DNA from 4 places in the Paenibacillus sp. cl130 genome. Region 1 is predicted to be linked to each of the others. Evidence: riboswitches for the same ligand, from Rfam matches in the RefSeq annotation. Region 1 holds a riboswitch; each other region holds the start of a gene.

Region 1 (3,149 bases):
GCTATATTTATCTTTCCCTGCTTTTGAAAACAAAATAAGAAGAGGATATCCTCTTCTTAGCATGGCATAACTATGTTGTTAATACTATCGCATTGCCCTCAACATACACAACCTGTTTTAGTTGATTTCAGGCTTTACCGGTCCGATAACATAAACGGTTTTACCGTGCTTACGACCAAATTGGTTGGCTCGGCTCAAACTCTCATAATACACATCGATTTTGTGGCCTTTAATCGCGCCACCGGTATCCTCCGCACGGCGGAAGCCCACCCCTTCGATATACACCCACCAGCCGATTGGAATTACACTCGGATCGACCGCGATGGTGCGTCCTTCCGTGACACGTGCGCCGGATGCAGTACGTGTACCGATACCTGGCTCCTGTGAGGAATACGCCGTCATGGAGACATTTTGTAAAACTTTGCTATATTTAAAATTGACGCCTGCTTTACGGACAGCACTGCCCGAACTAACCGTTGTTGCCTTAACGGCATCATTGGGACCGACGGAAGCAGCCAGAACGACCGGTTTTTTCTTCGTTCCTACTGCAATGACTTTATCCACACGGTTCTGTGCAACTTCCTTGTTAACCAGCTGTTTGGATACCAACTTTCCATCATGATATACCTTTTGAACGTGCTGGACGACCACACCCGATTTGCCGCTTTGAATGACCCGATTATCGCCTTTATAAAGACTCGGATCGGCCGTTTTGATGACCTGATAAGGCACCTGTTTTTTCTGTTCGACCTGCTGTTTCTTCACACGGACGATTTTTATGTCCATGTTAGACGAAACAGAGGCATCCAACGCAGGATAAACTTTATCCGTTGATGATAATTTATAGCCCGAGGTACGAATGGCACCTTCTACTGTATTTTCTGTTGTGTACAGCTTTTTCGTCTCATTGCCTGAAGATACTTTGACTTGATTGGCACGTTTAATGACTACGCGATCGCCATCCTGTATTGCTCCATTTAGCGGCATGGAAACTGTATCATGCGGCTGAAGTGAAATGGAATGCTCGCTCAGCAAATCTTGAAGCTTGGATTCCCGGGTTTCTACCGCAGACGCCTTGCCATCGATGACAAAAAAGACTTGTTTTTTAGATTGCGTGTACATCAGAATTAAAATCATAATCGTTAGCGCGATTAGAAAAATAGCAACCAAAGCAGCCTGGCGCACATTCTCTTGCTTCCAACGCAATACGTAAGACATGCTGGATGAGCGTGACTCATGGGTATCCTTTTTTTGGAAAATGCCCATTTCCTCCGTCCTCCTTACATAGCCCGCCGTCTGGAGTAAGACATAGTTGAGATTTGACGTGACTATAACAGATTTTCTACAAGACAAGCCCAAACTGCGACTGTCCTGCACCATGTACCCGTCTTCGCGGCATGCTGTCCTCCCCTGTTTAACCACAGTATGATGACAGATTTTCTTTTATTCACAACAAAAAAAGCCAGAGAAAGAGACTAGAGAGCTCTTTCGTGGCTTCCGGCATGTGTGAATATGCGGGAAAACTCATGCACGAGATGGCTTCTCTCTTGTTACGCTTACGGGGTTAGCTGTCGGGTTCGGACGTAGAGAGTCGCCCTAGCTTGGGTCAACCGCTCATGGCGGTCGCCTTCACATTCACCCCGAAGACCCAGAAAGAAATCGAAATACGGCTCCTCCACCTATTCAATCCCATCCGGGGAAAGAATTTCGGTCGAGCCGGCTGGCGGAAGAGACGTTCCCTTCTTGCACATATGCCGGACGTACTGTAAGCCATATCGGTTCCCCCGTTCCCTGTAAAAGGGACTCAGCGAGACTGGTTCATGAAATGACTTGTTGATGTTTACATTCAAACAACAATTCACTGAAAAGATGATATCCTGTTTCTATGCATGTTGTAAAGCAGGTTTCAAGTACATTTTTTAAAATATTCGGTTAAAATATTGTAATATTCTCGAGTTTCCTGCAACAAATTCATGATTAGCTTCGTCTATCTCTTTATTTTGATCGATTTCTTCACTTTTTCATTGAATGTCAAATCGTTCCAGGGCATTTTGGGTCGTTATTGACACTAATTCCTCCACTGTAATCCCTTTGATTTGGGCTGCAGCCTCTGCTACCAGTCTCACATGTGCAGACTCATTTCGCTTCCCACGAAACGGATGAGGCGTCAGATAGGGAGCATCAGTTTCAATGAGCAGACGGTCCAGCGGCACCTGTGCGAGCACCTCTTTTGGCTGCTTGGCATTTTTGAACGTTATTGGACCACCGAAGGAAAGGTGAAATCCCATATCCAGCACCATTTTGGCAGTTTCCCAGCTACCCGAAAAGGAGTGCATGACTCCGCCAATCTCACTCGCTTTTTCCTCGCGCAAAATCTTAACAATATCTTCATGTGCATCCCGGTTATGGATAACAATGGGCATTTTGAGCTCACGAGCCAGACCAATTTGATTTCGAAACACCCGATGCTGCACATCCTTCGGTGATGTATCCCAATAATAATCCAGACCGATCTCTCCGATGGCTACAACCTTTTTATGACTGCATAACGATGCAATCCATTCTAGATCGCCCTCCTGCATTGTAATAGCATCCTGCGGATGCCATCCAACTGCCGCATAAATAAAATCATACGTCTCGGCCAATTTCATAGTGGATGGAATGGTCTCACGATTAAATCCGATATTGATCATCCGTGTTACTCCTGATTCGACAGCACGTGCTATAACTTCTTCACGATCTTCGTCAAATTGTGGCGCATCCAAGTGAGTATGAGTGTCGAATAAATCCAAGGTTTACATCTCCTTTTTTTACTTACATTTCTATATAGTTGTCTATTCTTTGACAAAATAATTCCTTATTTCGGCAGGAAGCCTGTCTTTTACCGCGTTCAATTTATTCTGGGGAAAATACATATGATATTTTCCTCGGTGAATACCACTTATTGAGCGCACAATTTCCGAAACTTCGGATATTTCACTCACCTCGCCCTGACGTCCAAGCAGTAAAATCTGGTTGTCCGTCGAGCCACCCTGCCGAAACACATCATAAGGAAGATCTGTCGGAAAATCAATTTCAAAATCATATTCAGGGTGCAAACCAGCCTCTTTCAAAGCTTCTCTAATACTGTCAATGGTATCTGTATCCAT
Region 2 (3,149 bases), on a different contig from region 1:
AAAATCTTGAAAGAAATTGCCCATCCCTTCACCCCGCCGCGTCAATCCTCTCATAAAAGCCGCAGCAACCGCAAAACCGGAAGCAGCCGAAGTGAACATCATCATCGTGACGAACGCCATCTGTGTCAGATACGTAAGCCCGCTTTCTCCGCTATAATGTTGGAGATTCGTATTCGTCATAAAGCTGATTACCGTATTAAAAGCTAGTGATGCTTCCATATTACTGTTTCCCGCCGGATTACCGGGAAGCATTCCCTGTAAACGCAACAGCAAGTAGCTGATCGCCACAAGCACGACATTCGTTGCAATGAAACTCATAACATACGTAGTCCAACGCATGCTTTCTAGCTTCTTCAATCCTACTATCTTATAAATCAGCTTTTCTGTTCCGCCAAAAATCCGATCCGTCCGATTGGGTTCATTCGAGAATACATGATACATATAGGTGCCCACTGGCTTTACCAAGAGCAGCAATATGACGATCACAATTCCAATTTGAAGCAGCTCCATCCTTTATTCCTCCTTCAAAATGCTCCTGCGTTTGGAACAACAGACCTGCTTCCAGAGCACCAATTGTGTGCACACGTTTGCGAAAACCCGCTACCTATGATGCTTAATATTCAGATCTGTTGTTCCCGCCCGCTCTATCCCCTATAGCTGACTAGAACTTTTCAGGGTTCAGGAGTGCGTAGATTAAATACATAAACACAATAGCCGTAAGCCCAAGTATAACGATCATCCTCTTCGTCCTCCTTTAGAGGTCTGCGCATCACACCAGCGTACAAACAGCAGTATCACTCCATAACTCACAGCCATGACGAGCAGCATGTATATATCCATCATGTTTATACCCTCCGTATCGGTCCTCAGATCGCCATTCTTATTTGATCATAAAATCATAAAACAACTATGTTATAAGTGCTTATCCGTTCAGCAGAAAACCCACCTCTCCGTTCAATGTGTAGATCACATGATCCGCTCCCAATCCCCGATAAATTCCTTGTGGATTACAGCCGTGCGTAATAACATAGATCGATTCCGATGTTAGCGGCCGACATATTTGCAGGAAACGGCACGTCAGATTCAAGCTGTTCTCGAACAAATACACACTACCAATTTCTTTTTTTGGAAAATTCCATTTTCCCGCTTGCATGGTATTGATGCGGACAATGTGCTCCACACCCATTTTTTTGAGCTGTCGTTCCTCCTGGGCGCTATTCGTGAGAACTGCAAACGCCAATTTTTTGAAAATAAGCAATTTCACAAAACTTCTGCCCGCTTCATTCGGTGCAGTGACAATAATTAACCGACCTTCCATCAGTAGCTCCTCTCCCGGTATAAAAAGACAACAAAAAGAAGCCGAAGGAAAAAGGCTTTCCTCCGGCTTCTTACATATCCATGATAAAATAAACCATGGCTGCACACGGCGGTTTGTTGCCTCTCCCTGTACGCTTACGAGGTTAGCTGTCGGATTCGGACGTGAGAGTCGCCCTATTTCTGGCACTTGACCTGAAAATTCACCCCATGAGACACACGGCTTCCGAAGCCGTACAATCTCGATTGGTTCCCCCGCTTTTGCAACTGCAAAATTCAGCGCTATAGACATTTCGTTGTTGCTTCATTCAAGTTAATTTGAAATTACGTCTTGAATCATACACCCGCGCATGGAAGACTGTAAAGCTCAACTGCGGGGTTATAAATCGGCCTTTAGAGCCTAGGATATTAATAATAGCGCTTACAATGCAACTATGCTTCTCACAGCTCCTTCAATCTCTGTTTTTCATCCCTTTTCGAAAATGACAAGCATGTCAATATTGGCGTAGGGTAGAGCGTTTTTGGCCTTTTTTTGTAAAAAGAGAAGAAAATACGCTATATGTACCAGCTAAACACCGATTGAACCCGCTTTTATAAGAAGAAACACCTTAATTCGCTCCATTTGCGGTGCGATTTACTGTTTTGAACAAAATACGATTTTACAGCGGCTAAAGGCTTGATATAGCTTTTCCAAACTTGCAACCTTGCTTTTAATTGCTTACAATTTAATTGCTGAATATTGAATAAGGAGAGATACTATGACCGTTTATGAATATGATGCACACACCCTGCAAGGGAAACAAATTCCGTTATCCACATATGAAGGGAACGTTCTGCTTATCGTGAACACTGCCAGCAAATGTGGGTTAACCCCCCAATACAAAGCGCTACAAGAGCTATATGACCAGTACCATGAACAGGGGCTCGAAATTTTGGGATTTCCCAGCAACCAATTTGCCAAACAAGAGCCAGGTTCCAGCGAGGAAATTTCCGAGTTTTGCCAGATCAATTATGGTGTTACCTTTCCGATGTTCGCCAAGACAGATGTCAATGGCGATCAAGCGCACCCCTTATTTCGTTACCTGACCCAAACTGCTCCGGGGGTATTAGGGTCCAAAGCGATCAAATGGAATTTTACTAAATTCTTAATTACACGAGAAGGTAACGTATTTAAGCGCTATGCACCGCAAACCACTCCAGATAAGCTGGCGGGAGATATAGAGAAGCTTTTGCAGCAAAACTGACATCCTTCTTTATCACAGTTAATAAACGACCGGTTGTCTACCGTTGTTCTGTGGCAAAAGGATATAACGAAAAATGCTTAACAAAAAAAGCATCCCTTCACGTAAACCGTGTCAGGATGCTTTTTTAACTGAGTCTTGCATATAATGCGGTCGAGAGGACTCGAACCTCCACGGGCGTACGCCCACTACCCCCTCAAGATAGCGTGTCTGCCATTCCACCACGACCGCAAATCATAATGTAATGAGGCAACAGATTTATTATACTCTCTCATCAACTATTTGTAAACAAAAATATAATAATTATTTTATATGTTATTTTAACTAACATATATGAGCGATAAGAATATTTAATTTGACACAAAAGCTATTTAAATGTAAATATATATTACATATATTTCGAATATTTTTCGTTATCCCCAAGTAAAAAGTAAAATAACATAACATAAGGATTCACTTCGAGGAGGCGAACCACCTTGCATAAAGGCAACCGCTTGCTGAACTATGCATTATTGTTGGACCCTTCCCTACCTGTTGGTGGCTTCACCCGTTTCAACGGACTGGAGAAACTATCCCGTAACGGACATTTGAACA
Region 3 (3,149 bases), on a different contig from region 1:
CGCCTTTGCCATGTCCGCATCTTTCAGGATGCATTCCAAGACCTAGCCGGGTCACACCGATCATAGGAAAATATTGAGCAAATCCCGTCAGCTTATTCTCTTCATCCAGTACGGCAACATATTGCTCTTGACGAAGCGTGGGACTTCCAAATTCGACTTCAAGCGCCTTCATTTGTTCCCAGGGGAGCCAACCGTATATATTATAAGGTGGGTCATAGCGCCACTCACAGATTGCAGCCGCTTGATGCTCGTCCATCGGTACGATCCGATAGTTGGATATTGAGGCCGGCATGTGTTCCATCCTCCTTTTACAGGTACTTCAATCATTAACAACAGATTGTAGACAAGTTGCAGGGGAATGGCAAGCGTGTTTATTTCATACTCAAGTCGGGTATACATTCAATAAGAAGGAATTACTGCTCATATGCTCCCCCAGCGCTGACGGTAAAACCGACGATGTTCGCTAAAATTGAAACCTTTTGAGGCTTCAGTTCGTCAGTAATGATAATAATTGCTGATGTTGTGGACATAAAAAACCGCAATTCGATTCCGGCCAGAATCAAATTGCGGCTAGGGTTAGCTTGCTGTGCGTTAGTTATTCTACGTTGTCGTCATCAGGAATTTCTGAAGCTACAGAATGGTAAGCGTCTGTGCTCATAATTCTTTTTGCACCGACATAGCGGTTAGCGTAATAATTTTCGTTCAGTGAGCTAACTACTACACCACGTGAAGTCGAGGAGTGGGCAAATTTCCCTTCACCTACGAAGATACCTACATGGGAAATGCCTCTTCCTGTGGTGTTGAAGAACACCAGGTCTCCAGGTCTCATTTCATCGCGGGATACAGAAGATCCCATTTTGAATTGTGATCCGGATTGATGCGGAAGTTTAATTCCCAGTTTGTTGAATACATACATTGTGAAGCCGGAGCAATCGAATCCCTCGAGTGTAGTGCCTCCGCTTCTGTAGCTCGTTCCTTTGGCATCTTGAATGACCTGGTCCATCTTAGAGTCTGCATATGCACTGCCGCCACCGAATGTAAAAGATGTAAAGGCAATGGCAAGACCCATAGCTGCGATCGTTAGCTTCTTCTTCAAAAAAAATATACCCCTTCCAATGCCTGCGAGGTTAGCTTAAGGATTCGGTAGAAGGTTCCCCTATGACCACTCTGTTGCGAGATCAATTCACCCAAACTGGTTCCCCCGCTTCCTAGGTGCCAGGAATTAGGCTTAACTTAAGATGTGCACCTTGGAGAGCAGTATTCACAATAACGTTATTTTTGAGATAAAGGTTACAATAAAGATTACAAAGTTGTTACTATCAGTTCACTGCGATTATTGTAACAAAGACGGCTGGCTTTGGCAAATGTTTCATTGCAAAAAGTTACAAAAAAAATCTGCTCCTAATGTCCAAGGAACAGATGTTGTTAACAGTATTCAGTTATGTGTCGTTTGCGCGGATATGAATCAAGATTTTTCGACAGACGGAAATGAAGTAAAAAACATAAAGGCAGGGCTTAACTTCTACTGGAGATATCGGTATGCCATAGTCTGTACTGCGAACTGATATGCCACAGCCTGACCAGACTAGTAACAAAATGATACGATTGCTGGAGAATGAGCGCCAGCATGCCAGTCCAAATCATCGCCACGGTGCCAAATAGACCGAAGACCAGCAGCACACAAGCACCAAGCAAAAGAGATATACCGACAGCTGGAAGGAGCTGGCGAAAGAAGGCGAGCAGGGACGATAGTATGGCGTGACCACCGACAGTCCCCAGTTGCATATACAGGATGCACTGCCGAATGAACCATCCGTATGCCATCCATCCCATGACATAGGGCAACAAATGCAGCAGATAAGAGGAAGATTGAAGTGCTCCTGCTACAATAGGGTAGAGTCTCGGTACTACCCAAATGGCGGGAAGCAGCAGCAGTCCCAACTCGATGATGTAATACAACAGCGACGACATGCCATGGCGTTTCATACCCTTGAAAAAGGACAGGCTTTGCGGTTCAGTCGCATCGGTATGCAGGCTTTGATATATTCCGGCTCTAATGAAGGGAGTGATCAGTATGCGTAGTACAGTCGCCCCTAGTAGTATCCACAAATACACATGTACTTCCCGGCTGTCCATCAGAGCAATCTGGCTCTCCATCCAAAACAAGGTCTGTCCCAGCTCGTTTTGACCCTGATCAGGATAACGGAGCAGTAGCGGGATAACGGCAGACTGCACCAGCCGATAGAGAAACACCCCCCACAGTAGTCGATACAGAAATAAAATGATAACGATATAGAATCGTATGCGCACCAGCGCCCAGCCCTCTTTTATAACAGTCCGCATCTATAGACACCTCACCATGACAGACTTCCAAGCAGTGTTTCTAACAGCTTGGTTACACTTACATTCCAACGGGTTTGTTGCTTTTCGTCCAATTCGGCTTTTAGGCTATTGTTAATGTGCTTGTTCTCCAGTGCAATGGTATATAGAGGATCAAGGGTTACATAGGAAACGGGAGAAGTACTTTTGATCCGAAAAGTTGTGCTTTTGCCTGCGCCGTCCCAAGCCTTGAATATCGTGGTACCATCCTTGAAGGTAAATTGGACAGGGATCTTGGGATAATCCGCCCCTTTTTTGCTGACCGTCACGACTGCTTCATATCCATTCTCCAGCTTGTGGTTCGTGATATGATCCACCGAAAAGTCCGCCATCTGGCCGTCATATACATACTGTTCAAAATAGTGGCTCCATGAGCGTCCGGTGGCTCTCTCCACGATACGTTGAAAATCCTGGGAGGATGGATGCTTGAATCGGTACGTCTGGACGTAGGTCCGCATAATCCGATCCATTTTTTTCATACCCACCTGACGTTCAATGCCCCGTAGTACCAGCTTGCCTCGAGAGTAGGCGTTTTGCGCGTACTCAGCAGCCGAGCCGTACTTCCATGACTCGCGGTTTAGCGGCTGTGGGGAGGCTATCTGTCCCGATTGTAATGGCAAGTTGGGGGTAAGCCCATATTCTTGCTCCATAAGCCGCTCCTCTGCATAGGAGGTGAAGCCTTCATCCAGCCACGGCTCCTCAAATTCGTTATTGGCTACCATTCCGTAGAAATATTGATGTCCAATCTCATGAACTAATGTTCGTTCCAG
Region 4 (3,149 bases), on a different contig from region 1:
CAGGTGTAAGCCCCATCGACAGCCCCACCGTACCAAACGCAGACACCGTCTCAAACAAGATCATCAGAAAATGATGATCTTCGGTTGCCGACAAAATCATGGTCACCCCGATCACGAACAGCAACCCCAGCAGTGTAATGGTCAAAGCCTTGTAAATTCGTCCCTGCGCAAGTCGGTACTTGAACAGTACAATATCTTCACGCCCCCGTAGCATCGAAATCACGGCTCCAATGAGCAGCGCGAATGTTGTGGTCTTAATCCCGCCTCCAGTAGAGCCAGGAGAAGCCCCGATAAACATGAGTATGATGATAAAAAACTGCGTAGCCTGCCGCAAGCCTGCAATGTCCAGTGTATTGGCACCTGCGGTACGAGGGGTTACGGACTGGAATAAAGATCCCAGCAGTTTCCCCCCCCAATCAAGCGAGCCAAGAGTCTTTGGATTCGTAAACTCAAATACAAAAATCACGAGCGTGCCGACTACAATCATAGCGCCCGTCATGCTGAGTACCACCTTAGTATGCAAGGACAGTCTCTTGCGCTTGCGATATTCTGCCAGATCCGACATCACTACAAAACCAATGCCGCCTGAAATAATCAGGAACATAGCTGTAAAATTAACAATCGGATCATATACATAACCTGTCAGGCTGCGAAAGTGCCCGAATAAGTCAAAACCAGCATTGTTAAACATGGAGATGGCATGCCAAATCCCAAAATAAATCGCCCTGCCTACAGGCATATCAAACGACCAGCGAATCGCAAATATTGCAGCACATACGCCCTCAATGACCAGCGAGTACAGCAGCACCTTACGAATCAATCCGACAATTCCTTCGACAGAGGTCTGATTCATCGCTTCCTGTAAAATGAGGCGCTCCCGTAAGGAAATCCGACGTTTGAACACCAGCGCGATCAAGGTAGCCATAGTCATAAAGCCCAGGCCGCCGATCTGAATGAGCGCAGCGATAACAACTTGACCAAAGGTTGTAAAAAAGGTCCCCGTATCCTTTACGACAAGCCCTGTAACACAGGTCGCGGAAGCGGCAGTAAACAAAGCGTCTATAAACGCAAGTGGCTTTCCTGTTGTATTGGAGATCGGCAGCATTAACAATAAACTACCTATTAGAATGATAATGGCAAAGCCCGCAACGAATATCTGCGGTGGAGAAAGCCGGAGCCAGCTTGCATTGGGATTCATCTATTCATCACTTCTCTCCTAATCCTTAAAACTATAAAAACAGTGATTTAATACGGTGTAAGCCCGCTACGCGTTCCATTTGATCTTCCGATCGTCGTTGCCCCTAATTTTTTTGATTTTTCCAAACCTTTAGTAACTATAATTAGCATTCCCTGAATACAGGAAGAATGCATGTCAAGCACTACTCTGCCCCCTGTGCTATTGGCGGGCAGCAGCGAAGGAAGCAGAATTGTTCTGAAGAAGCGAAGCGTTTGCCTTTATCTCCGGATTTTAACCATTAAAGGGGTTATACAATCAAAAAATCCGGGGATAACAGCAATCGGAAGAATAATCTGCACCCGCAGCGGTCTAACCAATCCAAACACTTTTATACACACAAAAATAGACACCGGAAAACCGAGTGCCTGACTTGGTTCCTGCTCATAGCCTACGAGGTTAGCTGACGGATTCGGGCAGCACAGTATGCCCTATTTACACATCCAATCCAGCAGGATCGGCTGTAAAATTCACCCCAGTAACATGGTTCCCCCGTTTTCTCATAGAAATTCGGCTCAACTGTATATCATTACCTATGTATTTTATAGGCATTGCCTCAAGATTATAATCCTTCTATATCCAGATCACAAAACCGATTTCGCCGAAAAAACGTGAAATTGGCTTTATTTTGCGAATGGGCATCGTTTAATCGCAGCTTATCTTATTTTATTGGAACTTTAAAGTGCTTTCACTCTATTTTCATGAATATCGCTGGTCTGTTGGCGGGAACCTGTGCAGTATGATATCTTTAATGGATGTTCTTATTTACAGATTAAGGAGGAAACTCATGAATCCTATCGGGAAACCGGTCGTGCTCACGGCCAACTTCAAAAAATTAGGCTTGCTGGGCGGGATTGGCCTGATTTGCTTTTTTATCTTTCAATTGCTTATTCCCTCGCTTAGCAATCCGAGTCCAGAATCAGTAATGAACGCAAAGGTCATCAGCAAACAAGAAGCGGTCATACACGCATTGGACTTTGCCCGCTCCGAGTTGGGCTATACTGAATCACAGCCAGGGGAGCCTGTCGTGACCTATCAGGCCGAAACAGATTTGTACGGTTATTTATCTAGAGAAAAACTGCTTCAACAGTACGACCGTACATGGAAGAAAAATTACCCTTACGAAACCTTTCGGGTTGATCTGCCTGAATCCTCAGCGAAAAGCAAACTGCAAATTCATGTGGATTTATCCACTGGGAAGGTCGTTAGCTTTAAACGGATCACCTCCAGTACCAATTACACACAGGCTGATATTTCTACGGATGAAGAAGCACGTAACAGGCTTATACGTGTAGCTGAGGACGGCATGACGCTTGAAGCCAAGGAGCAGGCGGCCGCAGTATGGGTTAAGCGCTTTGGTTTTAAGCCGTCGGACTTGAAGCTCGCCACCACTGAAAAAGAAGGTGGATTAAAGTATACCGTAGACGATAAAAAAATCGGCGCCTCGGTACTTACATTGGCTTTTACTTTCGAAGACGGTGATGTTCGCTCCTTCTCTCAAAGCTTTTCGGCCCCGTCGTCCTATACCGATTATATCGAAAAGCAAACATTTTGGGCGAATTGGATGACCTATGCGGGTTATGCCCTATTTAGCTTTGTGCTGGGTGTTCTTGCCATTGTGTATGCGTCACTCACCCGACGACATACTTCATTTGTACGCGGCATTGTTCTGTCCGTTATATACTTTATTGCAAGTATAGCTGGGACAATGAACATGCTGCCTTTATTGCAAGCAGAAGCAGGCGGTAAGGGCATGCTTATATTTCTTATGGTGTTCCAGATTGGTGTTACCTTCTTCATGGCAGTAGCGCTCTACTTCTCCTTGGTCGGCGGTGACGGACTTATGCGTCAGGTTGGACTGAATGCATGGCCGCGTGCGAAAGAGCCGGGCTACGGGCTGTATGTGCTTCGCAGT

The links. A riboswitch is a leader RNA that binds a small molecule or an ion and turns the genes downstream of it on or off. The one in region 1 is predicted to bind cyclic di-AMP.
Region 2: linked by a shared signal. The riboswitch ahead of BM358_RS04645 (hypothetical protein) and the one ahead of BM358_RS24355 (3D domain-containing protein) in region 1 are both predicted to bind cyclic di-AMP.
Region 3: linked by a shared signal. The riboswitch ahead of BM358_RS25065 (C40 family peptidase) and the one ahead of BM358_RS24355 (3D domain-containing protein) in region 1 are both predicted to bind cyclic di-AMP.
Region 4: linked by a shared signal. The riboswitch ahead of BM358_RS17915 (TrkH family potassium uptake protein) and the one ahead of BM358_RS24355 (3D domain-containing protein) in region 1 are both predicted to bind cyclic di-AMP.

The regions. Positions count from the first base shown of each region.
Region 1 covers NZ_FOYG01000012.1:12,158-15,306, reverse strand. Annotated here, with positions in the region: gene BM358_RS24355 (3D domain-containing protein) at 118-1,266, opposite strand; cyclic di-AMP (ydaO/yuaA leader) riboswitch at 1,538-1,820, opposite strand; gene BM358_RS24350 (TatD family hydrolase) at 2,022-2,792, opposite strand; gene BM358_RS24345 (HD domain-containing protein) at 2,835-3,149, opposite strand, start outside.
Region 2 covers NZ_FOYG01000001.1:983,377-986,525, forward strand. Annotated here, with positions in the region: gene kdpA (potassium-transporting ATPase subunit KdpA) at 1-510, opposite strand, end outside; gene BM358_RS27125 (potassium-transporting ATPase subunit F) at 662-739, opposite strand; gene BM358_RS04645 (hypothetical protein) at 923-1,318, opposite strand; cyclic di-AMP (ydaO/yuaA leader) riboswitch at 1,434-1,606, opposite strand; gene BM358_RS04650 (glutathione peroxidase) at 2,073-2,558, shown strand; tRNA gene BM358_RS04655 (tRNA-Leu) at 2,704-2,786, opposite strand; gene BM358_RS04660 (urease accessory protein UreF) at 3,050-3,149, shown strand, end outside.
Region 3 covers NZ_FOYG01000014.1:16,646-19,794, forward strand. Annotated here, with positions in the region: gene BM358_RS25060 (GNAT family N-acetyltransferase) at 1-292, opposite strand, end outside; gene BM358_RS25065 (C40 family peptidase) at 596-1,096, opposite strand; cyclic di-AMP (ydaO/yuaA leader) riboswitch at 1,102-1,239, opposite strand; gene BM358_RS25070 (hypothetical protein) at 1,516-2,343, opposite strand; gene BM358_RS25075 (M1 family metallopeptidase) at 2,355-3,149, opposite strand, start outside.
Region 4 covers NZ_FOYG01000006.1:256,485-259,633, forward strand. Annotated here, with positions in the region: gene BM358_RS17915 (TrkH family potassium uptake protein) at 1-1,198, opposite strand, end outside; cyclic di-AMP (ydaO/yuaA leader) riboswitch at 1,608-1,760, opposite strand; gene BM358_RS17925 (CPBP family intramembrane glutamic endopeptidase) at 2,022-3,149, shown strand, end outside.